DNA from 4 places in the Fictibacillus enclensis genome. Region 1 is predicted to be linked to each of the others. Evidence: riboswitches for the same ligand, from Rfam matches in the RefSeq annotation. Region 1 holds a riboswitch; each other region holds the start of a gene.
What was found. A riboswitch is a leader RNA that binds a small molecule or an ion and turns the genes downstream of it on or off. The one in region 1 is predicted to bind S-adenosylmethionine.
Positions count from the first base shown of each region.

Region 1 (4,175 bases):
AGAAGCCCGATACGATAAGCTAAATGAGCTTTTGAGTGACCCTGAGGTCATTAACGATACGAATAAATTAAGAGAATATTCCAAGGAACAATCTTCCCTTCAGGAGACGGTAGCAGTATACCGCGAATATAAGGAAGCAAAGGAAGGCTTGGATGAAGCCAAAGTCATGCTTGAAGACAAGCTGGATGCCGAAATGACGGCCATGGTGAAAGAAGAAATTTCCGAACTCGAAGAAAAAATTGAAGAATACACCCAGCAGCTAAAAATCTTGCTGCTTCCTAAAGACCCGAACGATGACAAAAACGTTATCGTTGAGGTTCGTGGGGCGGCCGGTGGAGACGAGGCTGCACTGTTTGCTGGGGATCTCTATAAAATGTACAGCCGTTATGCTGAAATGCAGGGCTGGAAAACAGAAGTAATCGAAGCAAGCTATACCGAGCTTGGCGGCTATAAAGAGATCATTTTCATGGTGAATGGAGATGGTGCCTATTCCAAGCTGAAATACGAAAATGGCGCACATCGTGTACAGCGTGTCCCTGCTACGGAATCCGGCGGGCGTATCCATACATCCACAGCCACGGTAGCGATTCTTCCGGAAGCAGAAGAAGTAGAAGTGGAGATTCATGAAAAAGATGTCCGCGTAGATACCTTTACTTCAAGCGGACCGGGGGGACAGTCTGTTAACACGACCCAGTCCGCCGTTCGTCTTACACATATTCCAACAGGAACCGTTGTGTCCTGTCAGGATGAAAAATCACAGATCAAGAATAAAGAAAAAGCGATGAAGGTTCTCCGTGCCCGTGTGTACGATAAAATTCAGCAGGAAAAACAAAAGGAATATGATGAAAACCGAAAGTCTGCCGTGGGAACGGGAGACCGTTCAGAGCGAATCCGCACCTACAATTTCCCGCAAAACCGTGTAACCGACCACCGAATCGGACTGACTCTTCAAAAATTGGACCAGATCTTGCTCGGCAAGCTGGATGAGTTTATTGATGCTCTCATTACAGAAGACCAGACCAGCTTGATGAAGGCTCAGACGGAAGCGTAAAATGGAAAATAGGAAACGGCATGAAGCCCTGAACTGGGCTTCATCTTTTTTAAAAGAAAAGAAACGCGAACCAGAAGCGGGAGAACTGCTGCTGCGCCATGTGCTCGGTGATCTCAGCCGGACCGAGCTGCTCATGGGATTGAATGATCCCATGACAGAGGCTCAGCGAGCATCATTTGAAGCAGCGGTAAAACAACATGGTGAAGGTGTGCCTGTCCAGTATATTACGGGCTATGAAGAGTTTTACGGACGCAGGTTCATCGTAAACCGGGAAGTCCTCATTCCAAGGCCCGAAACCGAAGAACTTGTATATGAAGTACTCAAGCGTGCAGAAACACGGTTTGGGGATCAAAAGGAGATTCAGACCATCGATGTTGGCACAGGCAGTGGGGCGATTGCGATCACTTTAGCATTGGAAAATCGGAGCCTCTCTGTGTCCTCGGTTGATATTGCCGCAGAATCGATTGAAGTGGCAAAAGAAAACAGCCGGCGTTTGGGCGCGGACGTCCGTTTCCTTCATGGGGACCTCCTGCAGCCGTGGATCGAAAAAGGCGAAAAGGCGGACATTGTTGTCTCCAATCCCCCTTACATTCCTGACTGGGAAATAGAGGGGCTTGAAACGATCGTTAAGGATCAGGAACCGATGAGGGCGCTCAGCGGCGGCCAGGACGGTTATGTTTTTTACAGAAGGTTTATGGAGGAATTGCCACAAGTGCTGAAGCCAAAAGCGATTGTTGCTTTTGAAGTCGGCCATGACCAGGGCCAGACGGTAGCGGAGATGCTGCGAATTACCTTCCCGGGAGCCGACGTGGTCACTGTGCGGGACATCAGCCAAAAGGAACGCATGGTTATTGCAGAAATTGGGTTTTCAAAATATTGACGCAAGTCCTACTTTTGTTGTAGGATTACTATAATAAAATAAATCTTATCCAGAGTGGTGGAGGGACTGGCCCTATGAAACCCGGCAACCCGTTTGAAGGTGCTAAATCCAGCAGGAACACATCCTGAAAGATAAGATTGAAGCGGCGGAAACTTCTTCTTATCTAAGAAGAAGTTTTTTTGTGTTTTTTTCGTTTTAATAAAGCAGAGGAGAGAAAGAGATGAGATTTGGATTTTGGCTACCCATATTCGGCGGCTGGCTTAGAAACGTGGAAGACGAAAATATGCCTCCGACCTTTGATTATGCAAAACAAGTGATTCAGTCGGCGGAAAAATGGGGATACGATACTACACTGATTGCGGAGCTTTATCTGAATGATATAAAAGGACCGGAACAGGACGCGTTAGAAGCATGGACAACGGCGGCCGGTCTGGCTGCAGTTACAGAAAAGATTGAAATCATGACCGCGGTTCGCCCCGGATTCCATAACCCGGCGGTTACTGCCAAAATGGCTGCCAACATTGATCAGATCAGCGGCGGAAGATTTACCTTGAATGTGGTTTCTGCCTGGTGGGAAGAAGAGGCGAAGCAGTATGGCGGCGTCTTTACCGCCCATGATGAGCGCTATGAACGAACACAGGAGTTCATCGATGTCCTAAAAGGCCTTTGGACTGAAGAAACCTTTAATTATAAAGGGAAGTACTATGAGCTTGCCAAAACAAAACTGTCGCCTAAACCGGTGCAACGGCCTAATCCTGTCCTCTATGCCGGCGGTGAGAGCGAACGTGGAAAACAGGTTATCTCTTCTTCCTGTGATGCCTATGTCATGCATGGGGGCACTGTTGAGGAGATCCATACCAAGATTACAGATATGAAAAACCGTAGAGCCCAGACGGAAAAAGAGGCCTTGTCTTCGTTTGGAATGGCCGCTTACGTCATCTGCAGGGATACCGAGGAAGAAGCACAGGCAGAGCTCGAGCGAATCACGGATGTGAAAGAAACGAGCGGCTATGCAGGCTTTAAGGATTTTACAAGCAAGTCTCAGCTTGAGCAGCAGATTCAGCTGCAGGATTATTCTGTTTCCAACCGGGGTCTGCGCCCGAACCTGATCGGAACGCCTGAGCAAATCGCGAAGCGGATTGTTGAATATGAAGAAGCCGGACTAAAGCTTTTGCTGCTTCAGTTCTCACCACAGCTGGAGGAAATGGAGCGATTTTCAAAGCAAGTCATGCCGTTAGTGGAAAAATACAACCAGGAAAAGGCGTTAAGCTAGAAGAGAAGAGGAGAGATGAAATTGAAAAAAGTATACATCATTCACGAAAACGATGAATGGACCAACCATTTAATTAAGCGGCTGGACGAGTTAGAAGTACCATACGAAACCTGGCATCTGGATCAGGGCACGGTTAACCTGTCCGAAACACCTCCTGAAGGCATTTTTTACAGCCGCATGAGCGCTTCCTCCCATACACGGGGACACCGTTACGCTCCTGAACTTGCTGCCAGTGTGATTGCCTGGCTCGAGCGCCATGGCAGAAAAGTGCTGAACGGCAGCCGTGCTCTGCAGCTGGAGGTCAGCAAAGTGGCACAGTATCTCGAATTGGAAGCGCATGGAGTGAAAACACCGAAAACCATTGCAGCTGCAGGCAAGGAACAAATTTTGCAGGCGGCGGAACAATTCAGCGGCCAGCCGTTCATTACGAAGCACAACCGTGCAGGAAAGGGACTCGGTGTACAGCTTTTTCATTCCTATCAGGGATTGAAGGATTATGTACTTGGCCCGGATTTCGAGGAGCCGGTTGATGGTATTACGCTTATTCAGCAATACATCGAGTCACCGGAGTCCTACATCACACGATGCGAGTTTGTTGGCGGAAAGTTTGTATATGCGGTACGGGTAGATACGTCTGAAGGATTTGAACTCTGTCCGGCAGATGCCTGCCAGATTGGGGACTTGTTCTGCCCGGTTGGAGAAGAAGCTCCAGCTAAACCAAAGTTTCAGATTCAGCAGGACTTCGCGGAAAGCATTATTGATAAATATGAACAGGTACTGGCAGATAACAACATCCAGGTGGCCGGTATTGAATTTATTAAAGACGCAGACGGTACGATTTATACGTATGACATCAATACGAATACCAACTATAATTCGGACGCTGAAGCGGCAGCAGGAAAATATGGAATGCTCGAGCTTGCCAAATTCTTAAAAAGTGAATTGAATCAAGTAAACCCGGTCCTTGTTTA
Region 1 is NZ_CP126109.1:4,892,786-4,896,960, reverse strand. It holds gene prfA (peptide chain release factor 1) at 1-1,051, shown strand, start outside; gene prmC (peptide chain release factor N(5)-glutamine methyltransferase) at 1,053-1,931, shown strand; SAM riboswitch class I at 1,974-2,069, shown strand; gene QNH15_RS25175 (LLM class flavin-dependent oxidoreductase) at 2,152-3,204, shown strand; gene QNH15_RS25170 (ATP-grasp domain-containing protein) at 3,226-4,175, shown strand, end outside.

Region 2 (4,175 bases), 660 kb from region 1:
CCGCTGGCTGCAATGAAAAAGACAATGATTCCAATCCACACCAGCTTTTTATCCACATGCTTCAGATAAGGAGCTGCCACCGATGCATTAATCGCGACTACGACTGCCATACAAATTTTCGATACAGGGGCGATCCGTTTTCCCAACGTCAATTTGATGTTTCCCTTCGTCTTGTGATTTAGGATCATGCCTACAATGGAAGGAATGACAATCATAACCAGCAGGTCCTTGACCATCGGCCATTCCTCGATGGCTACAGACTCTCCGACAAAGAGAGAAAGGCTGTATGGAACCACAAGAGGCGATAACAATGTATCAATTAATATGATGGATAACGCAAGGGTGCTGTTTCCTTTATAAATGGAAACCCACATGCTGCTTGTGATTCCGCACGGAATGACCATAGCAAGCACCAGTCCGGTAATGGTGTAAGGATCGGTGGAAAACGCAATGTGTCCCACTGCCCACGCCCACAAGGGCATAATAACGTGCAGAATGGCCAACCCAATAAAAATGGGGATAGGACGAGACAACGTATTGCGTAAATGGGTAAAGTTTGAGCCAAGGCTGCCCGAAAATGTCATAAACGCAAAAATCCACGGAACGAGAAACAGAAAGTTTTTTAGCTCATGTGTCAAAAGCATGCCCAAGAGTACACTGACCGGGGTAATGAGTGGCATGAATCGCTCTAGCTGATGATTAATCTTTTCTAACACGCTCAACCTTCTTCCTAATCATTCTATTAATCTACTATGTTATTATTTTACAATATAAAAGATTTAATGCCAACATACTTTAATGTACTGCAGAAGAAAAGGAAGGGACAAATGCATTATTTTTGATACCTTTTTTTGAAAAGGTTCATATTCTATAATCAACTTATCTTATACAATTGACAAACTATTAAAAATATCATACATTAAATTAAAATTCTATACTTCTTATCCAGAGAGGCGGAGGGAATTGACCCTGTGAAGCCTCGGCAACAGACTCCCTTAGGAGCACTGTGCCACATTCAACAAGCTGCTGGCTTGAAAGATAAGAAATGTGTTGACGTGATTCGTTCATTCAACCCCTTCTTATGTTTCAGGAAACATAAGAAGGGGTTTTTATTTACTTTAATTCCTACTAAAAAGATAAGATTAGTTAATTATAAAGGATTGAGGAGATGTTCATATGGAAAAGCAAGGTTGTTTTCTATGGAAGGATTGCAAATTAACCGCCACCGTTCACTATCCGCGGCACACCTTAGGGATTCCCCAGGCCAAATTGCCGATTGTCATCATCTGCCACGGTTTTACAAGCAACCGAATCGGTGTGGACCGCCTCTTTGTAAAAACGGCCAAGCAGCTTTCCGCGAGCGAGTTTGTCGTTTTGCGTTTTGACTATGCCGGCTGTGGAGAAAGCGAAGGCAGCTATGGAGAAAATACATTTCAAGATTTAATCAGTCAGACACAGGCTGCTATTAATTATGCCTCAAAGCTGCCCTGCGTCGATTCCAGGGAGATCATTCTCCTTGGCCATAGTTTGGGAGGAGCCGTGGCGGTTCAGACTGCGGCAGTCGATCCGAGGGTAAAAGACCTGATTCTCTGGGCTTCGGTAGGAAATCCCTACCATGATATCGTGAATATTGTTGGAAAGGACGAATGCCAAAGTTTAACGACAAAAGGGTATGTTGATCATCTGGGATATTCATTAAAAGCTGATTTTCTCCAGTCCCTTCAATCCTACCAGCCCATGAAGGAGCTGGCACAGTTTACAGGTGACATTTTACTTCTCCATGGAACAGAGGATAAAGACATTCCAAGCGTATACTGCACCCAGTTCTATGACAGCGGCTCCCATAGAATTCATGGAACTAGTGAATGTAAGCTCATTAAAGGAGCGAATCATACCTTTTCTTCTATCCATCATTTTAATGAACTTCTTACCAATACATTGAACTGGCTTAACCGCCAGTCAGCCACAGACCGCATCACGATCTAATCGATCATGATGCTTTTTTTATTGAAAAACACTCTGTGAGTGAATAACGTAGTATAATAGCTTTTGTGATTTTACAAATTATCGGCAATACATAGATAGAGGAGAGAACGAAGATCGTGGAAAAAAATTCCCCTAAAAAGCTGCTCGGTATAGCAATGGTATGTTTACTAGCTGTGTTCGCTGCCGCATGCTCACCGGTTCAGGAGATCAGCATTCCCGATGGGCAGAGCGCTGCGATTAAAGGAACACCCGCAACTGTCACATATGTAGTAGATGGAGATACACTCGATGTTAAATTCAAGAATGGAAAAACAGAACGTGTCCGTATGCTGCTCGTGGACACTCCCGAAACGAAACACCCAAGGCTTGGTGTTCAGCCATTCGGTCCGGAGAGTTCAAAATTTACAAAAACACAGTTAACCGGTAAAAAAGTAGGCGTTGAGCTGGATATTTCCGAACGTGACAAGTATGGAAGACTGCTTGCTTACATATGGATTGGCAAACAAAACTTTAACCAGCTGCTTTTGGAAAAAGGACTGGCCCGGGTGGCTTATGTGTATCCGCCCAATACAAAATATGTAGACCAGTTCCGCGCCACACAGGAAAAAGCCCAGCAAAAAGGCATTGGCATCTGGTCCATCGAGAACTATGCCCAGAAGGACGGTTTTCATGAAAATTCCAAGAGCCCATCTTCTAATGAAAACAAACAGCCTGCCAATCCCCCTTCAAATGAGAAACCCAAAGGAAAATGCAACATAAAAGGCAATAAGCAGTCGATGATCTACCATGTTCCCGGCGGCCAATCTTATGATGTAACAAAAGCCGAGGTCATGTTTTGCTCAGAGGCAGAAGCCCAAAAAGCCGGTTACCGAAAAGCAAAAAGATAAGACGCCAGACGGGTAAAGCCAGATCAGCTAAAACGCGCTGATCCGGCTTTTTTGCTTTGTGCCAATAACCACTGTTGCTTGGAGCTCTGAGGAACAGACCACTGTTGAACTCAGGCCCTGCTCCTGAAAAATCCGCCATGTTTCTGCTGATTGGCGGGAGCTTGTTTCCATGAGCAGACTTCCTCCAGGTGCGAGCCAGGATCCTGCTTCAATCGCTGCCCTCCGCTGGATATCATGTCCGTCCAAGCCGCCATCCAGCGCTATCCGGTCTTCATGCATACGCGCTTCTGCCGGAAGAGATGACAGTGCATTCGTAGGAACGTAAGGGGCGTTTACCACAAGAACATTGACGCTTCCAAGCAAGACTTTTGGCAGCGGCTCATATAAGTCCCCTTCAAAAACCTTCCCGTCCGCCTTGCTAACATTCCGGCGCGCGCATATTACAGCTGCAGGATCAATGTCAGTTGCATAAAGCCTGATACCAGGCATAAGCTCGGCAAGTACGGCCCCTACCGCTCCAGAGCCGCAGCAAAGATCCACCACAGCATCTCCCGCCCTTATTATCTCCGCAGCCTGATGTACGAGAAACTCGGTACGCCGGCGGGGAACAAATACATGAGAATCTAACTCAATCCGAAATCCGCAAAAATCCGCATGACCCATTACATGTTCAAGAGGCACTCCCTCTGCTCGCTTTTCTGTCATTCTGTCCAGTTCTTCGGGAGACACTGCAGCAGAGAGCAAAAGCCGTGCTTCTTCTTCCGCGTAAACACAGCCGGCAGCCCTCAGCCGAGCTGCAATCCCGTCAAAAGCAGTAACTTCCATCAGTAGTCCCCCTTTGCAAATGACTAAAAGAACGACAAACCTACCGCAAAGATAACACCAGAAACCAGGAGCGTGGTAACACAATAGCCCATAATGTCCCTCGCCCCGAGCCCTGCGATCGCCAGTGCGGGCAGCGCCCAAAACGGCTGAGCCATGTTCATCCAGGCTTCACCGTAGGCAATCGCCATGGCAGCAACACCAGAGTCAACGCCAAGCTCCTTGGCCGCAGGCATGATGAATGGACCTTGTACCACCCAATGTCCGCCGCCTGACGGAACGAAAAAGTTTACAAATCCTGAGCTTAGAAAAGCAAAGAACGGAAAGGTTGAAGGATTGGAAATAGAAATAAACGCATTGGTAATCATGCCGCCCAGTCCAGAAAGCTCCATCATCCCTTGAATACCCGCATAAAACGGAAATTGAATCAAAATGCCTGCGGTACCTTTTGCCGCATTGGAAACAGCATTCATGTAGGAA
Region 2 is NZ_CP126109.1:4,236,315-4,240,489, forward strand. It holds gene QNH15_RS22025 (bile acid:sodium symporter family protein) at 1-716, opposite strand, end outside; SAM riboswitch class I at 939-1,045, shown strand; gene QNH15_RS22030 (alpha/beta hydrolase family protein) at 1,177-1,986, shown strand; gene QNH15_RS22035 (thermonuclease family protein) at 2,103-2,873, shown strand; gene QNH15_RS22040 (putative protein N(5)-glutamine methyltransferase) at 2,901-3,698, opposite strand; gene QNH15_RS22045 (TIGR00366 family protein) at 3,722-4,175, opposite strand, start outside.
Region 2: another riboswitch for S-adenosylmethionine. It lies ahead of QNH15_RS22030 (alpha/beta hydrolase family protein); the one in region 1 lies ahead of QNH15_RS25175 (LLM class flavin-dependent oxidoreductase).

Region 3 (4,175 bases), 930 kb from region 1:
ACTGTTTTGAATGGTGGTCCCTATATCAAGATTACCGTTCATCGTAACACCGTTCACACTGATTCTGCCGATTTTAAAAGAATAACGCAAATCTGTTCCATCCCTTTTTGTCTTTACCTTCAGTGTATGGCTTGAACAAAAAGCTGCTTGGACAGACTGCCCCATTCGAGAAAAACAGGCGGACAGAAATTACGGCTGGGCGACGATTGGAGCGGATGGATTCGCGATTTGATCCTGGTCGCTGATATCCGGATCGATATTACTGTTTACCATGAAACCGGTGGAAGGTGAAAAGTCACCCAAAGAAACCGTGGAACCGACGGATTTCGTGTTGGCTGTATGACTGTTATGCACTGTTGGACCAATGTCAATGTTACCGTTCATGGTCACACCGTTCGTCTTAATGTTAAAGATGTTAAAGAGGTAGGGCATAAAGTGGCCTCCCTTCATTGAGTAATGACTGGCTTATCGGTTACGTATGGTTTTGGCTCGTAAACGCTGCATCTGTGTTTGCAAATTCATTTTGATCGTGAACATCCGGGTCAAATACCATGTTTTTCATTACCGCATCAGCCGGGGAATGGTCACCTACAGAACTGTTGTCCCCTGTCGATTTGGTATTGGCTGTATGGCTGTTATGGAATGTGGATCCCAAATTCAATGAACTGTTGCTCGCCAGGCTGTTTATTTTTAAATAATAGATATTTACCATGCACCCCATTGCTATCTCCACCTTTAAAAGTGTTAGTGTAGTGTATGATAAATGTCCCTTAAAGGTGAAAACCCCAGAATCTCCCGAGTTACGAAACCGGCTGCTTCCAAAGCGTCTCCCCAAGCGACAAAACCTTCAACCTCGCCTCATCAAGGCTCTGTTTCTCCCACTCTTTTTCAAGCCGCCGAAGGGCTTCCGGTCCGGTATCGTCCGCCAGACGGTAGGCGCCGTAATGCATGGGAATAAAGAGAGAAGCGCCTGTTTCCAGAAACGCTTTAACCGCATCTTCCGGGTTGATATGGGATACCTTCATAAACCATTCCGGTTCATATGCACCGATCGGCATAAGCACCGTATCCGGCTTCAAACGTTCTCCAATCTGCCGAAATCCACGAAAATAACCGGTATCCCCGGCAAAATAAACGCTTTCGCCCGTTTTCAGGTCTTGGATTACCCAGCCTCCCCAATGGGAGGTGTTCATGTCAAAAACGCTCCTGCGCGTCCAGTGCTGGGCAGGAACAAACATAATCTTCAGGCCCCTGTCCACAAACTCCTCCCACCAGTTGGCCTCTGTTACTGCCTGATACCCTTTTTTCCGAAACAAACCTTTAAGTCCGGCAGGCACATAAAAAGAGATTTTTCCTTTTAGCTGTTTGATGCTGTTGAAATCAAGATGGTCATAATGTCCGTGGGAGATAAGAACAAGATCGATTTCCGGCAGCTGCCCGGTGGACAACCCAGGGGCTGTGAGCCGCTTTTGCAATCCCATTTTTGGAGCCCATACAGGGTCTGTCAGGATATTCAGTCCGCCCACCTGCAAAAGAAAGGTTGAATGGCCAATCCATGTAATCGAGTGTTTGCTGCGGTTTTCTTTTAATCTCTGACGCTCTTTATTCGTGCTCTGCTGAATTTGTTGGGTCAAATCCTTTTTATTGCTTCGTCTTTCCCGCTGCCAGCGGAGTAAGTCTTTAAATGTATGTGTATTTTCAATGTCGTCAAGGTTGGCGAACTTCTTCATCGTCCGGATTCCTCCTGTTTGATACGATCCTGGCAAGATTGTAAAAAGCTATTGAAATGTTCTAATAATTATTGTAAGGTATAAAGAACTAATTTTATAGCAATTTGGTTTCTTATCCAGAGAGGTTAAGGGAATGGCCCGTTGACACCTCAGCAACCTTCAGCGATTACGAGCTGAAAAGGTGCTAAGTCCAACAAGTTCGATTGCAGAACTTGAAAGATAAGAAGAATGACATCGAATGTTCAAAGTCTTCTTCTTTAAGAAGGCTTTTTTTATTTTTTTGGGCCACTGGAAGATACCGAACCAACAGGAGGACTCATAATGGGATTATTGAAAGACCTAGAAAGCAAGATTCTGATCGCTGACGGAGCCATGGGAACGCTGCTGTATTCCTATGGAACCGACTGCTGTTTCGAGCAGCTGAATCTGTCTCACCCTGAACAGATCCAGTCGATTCACCAGGCTTATATTCAGGCCGGGGCAAATGTGATCCAGACCAATACGTACAGCGCCAACTATATTAAGCTGCAGCGGTACGGACTGGAGGAGCAGGTAAAAGAATTAAACAGCGCAGCCGTTTCTCTTGCAAAAAAAGCAGCCGGCGGCAATGCGTACGTGCTTGGAACCATTGGGGGTATACGGGGAACCGGCCCCAGTTCTTTGTCTCTTGAAGAAATAAAAAGAAGCTTCAGGGAGCAGCTGTACTGCCTTCTCCTTGAGGGTGTAGACGGGCTTCTTCTGGAAACCTTCTATGATCTGGAGGAACTGGAGGCCGTACTTAAAATCGCCCGAAGCCAGACCGATCTGCCGATCATATCACAGATTTCCCTCCAGGAGGTAGGCATCTTAAACGACAGAACCCCGGTGAATACAGCGATCAAGCGGCTGGAAGAGTTGGGATCCGATGTCGTCGGGCTCAATTGCCGGCTCGGCCCTTTCCACATGATCAAAACCCTGGAGGAAGTAGAAATTCCAAAGCATGCTTTTCTTTCCGCCTATCCCAATGCGAGCCTTCCTTCCTATGCGGATGGCAAGTTTCAATATGAAGGCGATGCGGAGTATTTTAAAAACAGTGCTTCTCTTTTCAGAAATCAGGGTGTCCGTCTGCTTGGCGGCTGCTGTGGAACCACACCGGCCCACATAGAGGCCTTCGCAAAGGAACTGAACGGTCTCTCACCTGTTACCGAAAAAAATGTTCGGCAGCGGCCAGAGCCGATTGCTGTTGCATCATCCGGGCAAAAGCCTCAAATCTCTTTGCCGGAAATACTGCAGGAACGCCGATCGGTCATTGTGGAGCTCGACCCTCCCCGAAAACTGGATACGACGCGATTTTTCGAAGGCGCCAAAGCCCTCAAGGAAGCAGGCGCAGATGCGATTACGCTGGCAGACAACTCTTTGGCATCGCCAAGAATTTGCAACACCTCTCTGTCATCTCTTGCAAAAGCGCAGACCGGTGCCCAGCCCATCGTCCACCTGGCCTGCCGTGACCGGAACATCATCGGTTTGCAGTCCCATTTGATGGGCCTTCACACGCTTGGTCTTCATGACATTCTGGCCATTACCGGTGATCCCGCAAAAGTGGGTGATTTTCCGGGTGCCTCCAGCGTCTATGATGTAACATCGATCGAGTTGATCAAAATGATCAAGCAGTTTAACGAAGGGGTCTCCCTCTCCGGTAAAGACCTCGGAGAGAAAACACATTTTACCGTGGGAGCGGCCTTTAATCCGAATGTGAAAGCACTCGACCGTGCTGTCCAGCGCGCAGAGAAGAAAATAGAAGCCGGTGCAGACTACTTTATCAGCCAGCCTGTTTATTCCGAGGAAAAACTGTTGCAGTTCCATGAGGCGGTAAAAGACCTCCCTGTTCCGGTCTATGTGGGCATTATGCCGCTGACTTCAAGCCGCAATGCCGATTTCCTTCACTATGAAGTGCCCGGCATCAAGCTGAGCGATGAAGTAAGGAACCGGATGGCGGAATTCAAGGATGATCCGTTAGCCGCGGCTCGTGAAGGACTGGCGATTTCAAAGTCATTAATTGATGCAGCCACGGAACTCTTCAATGGCATCTACCTGATCACACCGTTTATGCGCTATGAACTAACCGTTGAATTGACGCAATATGCATATAATATTGCTCCCCAAATCGTAAGGAGGATACAAAATGTCTAACATCACCCTTGAACAACAGCTAAAGAAGAAAATACTGATTATGGACGGGGCGATGGGCACCATTCTCCAGCAAGCCAACCTGACAGCAGACGACTTTGGCGGCGAAGAGCTTGAAGGCTGTAACGAAAATCTGAATTTCACCCGTCCGGATGTGATTCTCGATGTACACCTTCAATATTTGAAAGCCGGAGCCGACATCATTGAAACCAATACGTTCGGAGCTACAGACATCGTCCTTGATGAATATGGCCTCGGATACAAAGCCTACGAAACGAA
Region 3 is NZ_CP126109.1:732,126-736,300, reverse strand. It holds gene QNH15_RS03905 (spore germination protein) at 1-90, opposite strand, end outside; gene QNH15_RS03900 (spore germination protein) at 190-432, opposite strand; gene QNH15_RS03895 (spore germination protein) at 473-721, opposite strand; gene QNH15_RS03890 (MBL fold metallo-hydrolase) at 801-1,730, opposite strand; SAM riboswitch class I at 1,840-1,956, shown strand; gene QNH15_RS03885 (bifunctional homocysteine S-methyltransferase/methylenetetrahydrofolate reductase) at 2,052-3,899, shown strand; gene metH (methionine synthase) at 3,892-4,175, shown strand, end outside.
Region 3: another riboswitch for S-adenosylmethionine. It lies ahead of QNH15_RS03885 (bifunctional homocysteine S-methyltransferase/methylenetetrahydrofolate reductase); the one in region 1 lies ahead of QNH15_RS25175 (LLM class flavin-dependent oxidoreductase).

Region 4 (4,175 bases), 1.3 Mb from region 1:
AAAAGGAAAGGCGGATATTCCGAAGGGAACGTTTGCTGATCCAATTGCCAATCAGGGTGATATCGCCGAAATCAAGAACAACAAGGACAGCCAATAACGAAGAACACGCCCTGATTTCAGGAGCGTGTTTTTTTTGATTTTGTTGTATGCTAGAAAGAAGAATAGGGGGTGCGGGAGTGCTGATATGGGAACAGAGCGGGCTGGAGAAAGCGATGGATGAACTAGAGATTATGAACCCCAATCCATTTTATAATGAGCTGTTTTACGGGAAAGGCAAAGTGGAGCCAAAAGATATTATGGAGGAACTTCTAGATATAAAGCCTCCCAGGTTTCGTTATGTGGTTAAAGAATACGGCAAAAACGCGGCCATTATTGAATACCTTTTACATAACCCGAAGGATGGCAAGCCGTGGCTGGGTTTCCTGATGGTTGCCAAAGCCTGTAAAAACCAGGGATTGGCAAAAAAGCTTTATACGGAATGCGAAAATGAGTTAAGAAAGATGAAGCACCCCGTATTGCGGCTCGGAATCTTAACGGGTAATGCTCCTGCGTTCAGCTTTTGGAGCAGAATGGGCTTCAGAGAAATCGAAATTAAAGAAAACGAGGAAAAAAATACATATTTTTGAAAAACAATTTTAACCCTTCTGATGCTCCTCCTTTTTTCCTAAACTGCCCATTATCCACATATTGATGGTCAGGCGTGCATATCTTCATTGGTATGAAAAAAAGTTAAACTGCCTTAATATGTGCTTAATCATTGCGGGTTAAAATGGCAGGGATAAGGAATAGGAGTGGAAAGGTATGAAGACATACTGCTTTTTGCAGGAAAAAATGAATTCCAGAACAATATCAAAGCTTGTTCATAAAGCGAACGAATTTGAAGAGTGTCAAATCTATTTCGAATTCGATAACTGCCAGATGAATGCCAAAAGCATGTTAAGCATGAGTAAACTCTCAGGCATGGCTGGCTTGTGCTGTATAACAGCGCAAGGACAGGATCAGCAGGATGCCCTTGAAGGAATACGTCAGATTTGTGCAGGAAAATTAGTGTAGCCTTATGTGCCTGAAAATTCCTGGAACAGTGGATTTTACCACACGGATTTTGTAAACTGGTGGTAACTCAATTTCGCTCGACAGGAGGATTTGTTATGAAAAACGTAATTCCTGGGACCGTTTTAATGGCTTTGGCCATCACTTTTACAGATTTTGCTTTTCATATCGCTGCGAGTGAAAGTTTCAGTGGAACGGTAATCACCAAATCCTTTATCATGGCTCTGGTGCCTTCACTGCTGATCATGTTTTATCTTGAACGGAAAAATAGGTCCAGGAGCGGTTGACGCTCTTCTTCCTCCATGATAAAGTAAGACTAATTTAAAAAAGCTTATCCAGAGCGGTGGAGGGAAAGGCCCGATGAAACCCGGCAACCTTCAGGCAGATTGTCTGAAAAGGTGCCAAGTCCTTCAAAGGTACAACTTTGAGCGATAAGAGATGAAACCGGAATGTAACTCTCTTATCATCGATAAGGGAGTTTTTTAGTACTAAAAAAGTCATTTGCTACATAACATGTTTCAATCTCATATGTACTCTTATCCAGAGCGGCGGAGGGAAAGGCCCTATGAAGCCCGGCAACCTTCAGGCATATTGCCTGAAAAGGTGCTACTACCTGCAGGAGAAATCCTGGATGATAAGAGGAGGCCGGACGCCCTCTTCTTAGGAAGGGGGCTTTTTTCATTTCGGAGCTATTCTCGAGAGGTAAGCTTATCCAATCAAACAAAGGGAGAGATATCATTGAGTGAAATTAAAATTGCATTGCTGGGACTGGGAACTGTGGGAACCGGGGTATATTCCTCATTGTTAAAAAGAAAACCTGATATTGAACAGTTGCTGGGAAAAAAGATTCGTCTGTCAGGAATATTGATTAAAAATCCGGCAAAACCGAGGTCCGACTTTCAGAAAGCGCCATTATACTCAGAGTTTGAAAAAATTCTGGGTAAGGAGGCGCCGGATGTGGTCATTGAAGCCATCGGGGGAATTGAACCGGCCAAAACGTACATTACCCGGTCACTGGAAGCAGGGTGCCATGTAATTTCCGCCAACAAAGACCTGATTGCCCGTCATGGGGAAGAGCTAACAAGCCTTGCGAAAGCAAGAGGAGCACGCTTTGTATATGAAGCAAGTGTAGGCGGCGGCATCCCGGTGTTAAGGACACTGAGGGAGCTTTTGCGAATCAATAAAGTACAGCACGTGGAGGGAATATTGAATGGAACGTCCAATTTTATTCTCTCGCACATGAGAACAACTGGATCTACGTTTCCGGAAGCTCTGGAACTCGCCCAGCAAAAGGGGTATGCAGAACCTGACCCGACGAATGATATTGAAGGGCTGGATGCTTTTTATAAAGCCATGGTGCTGAGTAAGTGGATTTATGGTGAACAGCCTATATGGGAGGAAGCCGAGGTAAAGGGAATTGGAAATGTGCGTCTTGAGGAAATACAGCTCGCAGAACAGCTTGGACTTCGCCTAAAACATCTGGTGCTCCTGGATGACAGTCTCGAGCTGAAGGTGAAACCGGTGTTGGTAGACAGTGAACACCCGCTTTATGGAGTGGAAGGAGTGGACAATGCCGTCCGCATTCAGACGGATCTTCTTGGCTGTTTAACCTTACAGGGACCCGGTGCCGGGGCTGAAGCAACAGCAAGTGCCATCGTCGAAGATTTTTTATCCCTGTATGAGACGGGCAGTGTTTATCAGGACAAACCGACAGTCTCAGAAGTCGTTCAAAGAAAACAGGCCAAAGAGGGAACGACCTATCTTCTGATTGGTGAAAAAGAGCACATTTCGGGAGAAACAATTTCTGCACTGCAGCTTCAAGGAGCAGTACTCGATACGGTTTCTCTGCCGGAAGCCTCCCTCATTGCATTCCTTTACGCTGGAGACTTGCCTGTAAGTCCTTTGCCGTTTACGAGCATTTATCCTGTGAGACTCTCGGCTGCAAGCGAGGTTGCAGAGGAAGTTCTATTATAAAAAAATAAAAAGATCCAGGCGGACAACCGCCTGGATCTTTTTTGCTGCTTGAACGATTAGCAGCTGCTGCTGCTTTCACAGCCGCCGTGGCCGTGACCGGCCCAGCATGAACAGCCGATGATGATCAAGAGGATGAACAATACGATGATGATCGCAAATCCTCTTCCGCCTCCATAACCGTAACCGCCGTAACCGCCGCCATAACCGTAACCGCCGCCGCATCCGCCGCCATAACCATACCCATAAGAAGCCGTTGACACAGGTACGTTTAACGGAGCGTTCATTGGTGCATTAATCGGTGAGTTTGCATACATTTAAAATTCCTCCTTTAATATCCAATTCCAACATTCTCGATACAGTATATGTAGGAGGCATCACTCGGTCTGGACGTTTGCCTTGTTGGCAAGCCTAATTACCGTGCAATGAAAAACGCACGCTTTAGGGGAAACCAAAAGCGTGCGTGCTGATTACTGCGCGAGCAGTGCTTCTATTTCTTTTTTCATATCCTTCGGTGAGGTTTGAGGAGAATGGCGGGATACGACTGCTCCTTGTTTGTTCACCAGGAATTTGGTGAAGTTCCATTTAATTGCCTTTGATCCTAAAATCCCGGGTGCTTCACTGGTTAAGTAGGTAAAGAGAGGGTGTGCATGATCGCCTTTTACATCCACCTTGGCAAACATCGGGAAGGCCACTCCGTAATTCAACTGGCAAAATTCCTGGATTTCCTCTTCATTTCCAGGTTCCTGGCCAGCAAACTGGTTGCATGGGAACCCCAGGATCTCAAGACCCTGATCTTTGAATTCATCGTAAAGCGCCTGAAGTTCCTTATATTGCGGAGTAAATCCGCACTTACTGGCTGTATTGACGATAAGCAATACCTTACCTTCATACTCCTGAAGTGATTTTTCCTCGCCCATGATTGTCTTCGCATGATATTCGTAAACAGACATAGCATCCTCCCATATGTACGTATTAACATTCATAGTAATAGTTTAGTAGTTTTATGGCCGAAAAGAAAATAAAACGCTTTCTTTTTCAGGGACTAATAGCATGGGACCAGGGTTGCTATTTAGTTACATGGAATCATTTTATGGTCAACAAACAATAAAAGACAAAATATTCCTTCAATTCACCTTATACTGTAACTAACT
Region 4 is NZ_CP126109.1:1,061,789-1,065,963, forward strand. It holds gene QNH15_RS05740 (hypothetical protein) at 1-97, shown strand, start outside; gene QNH15_RS05745 (GNAT family N-acetyltransferase) at 177-626, shown strand; gene QNH15_RS05750 (HPr family phosphocarrier protein) at 802-1,053, shown strand; gene QNH15_RS05755 (hypothetical protein) at 1,149-1,337, shown strand; SAM riboswitch class I at 1,379-1,488, shown strand; SAM riboswitch class I at 1,584-1,691, shown strand; gene QNH15_RS05760 (homoserine dehydrogenase) at 1,789-3,024, shown strand; gene yjcZ (sporulation protein YjcZ) at 3,081-3,308, opposite strand; gene QNH15_RS05770 (glutathione peroxidase) at 3,492-3,974, opposite strand.
Region 4: another riboswitch for S-adenosylmethionine. It lies ahead of QNH15_RS05760 (homoserine dehydrogenase); the one in region 1 lies ahead of QNH15_RS25175 (LLM class flavin-dependent oxidoreductase).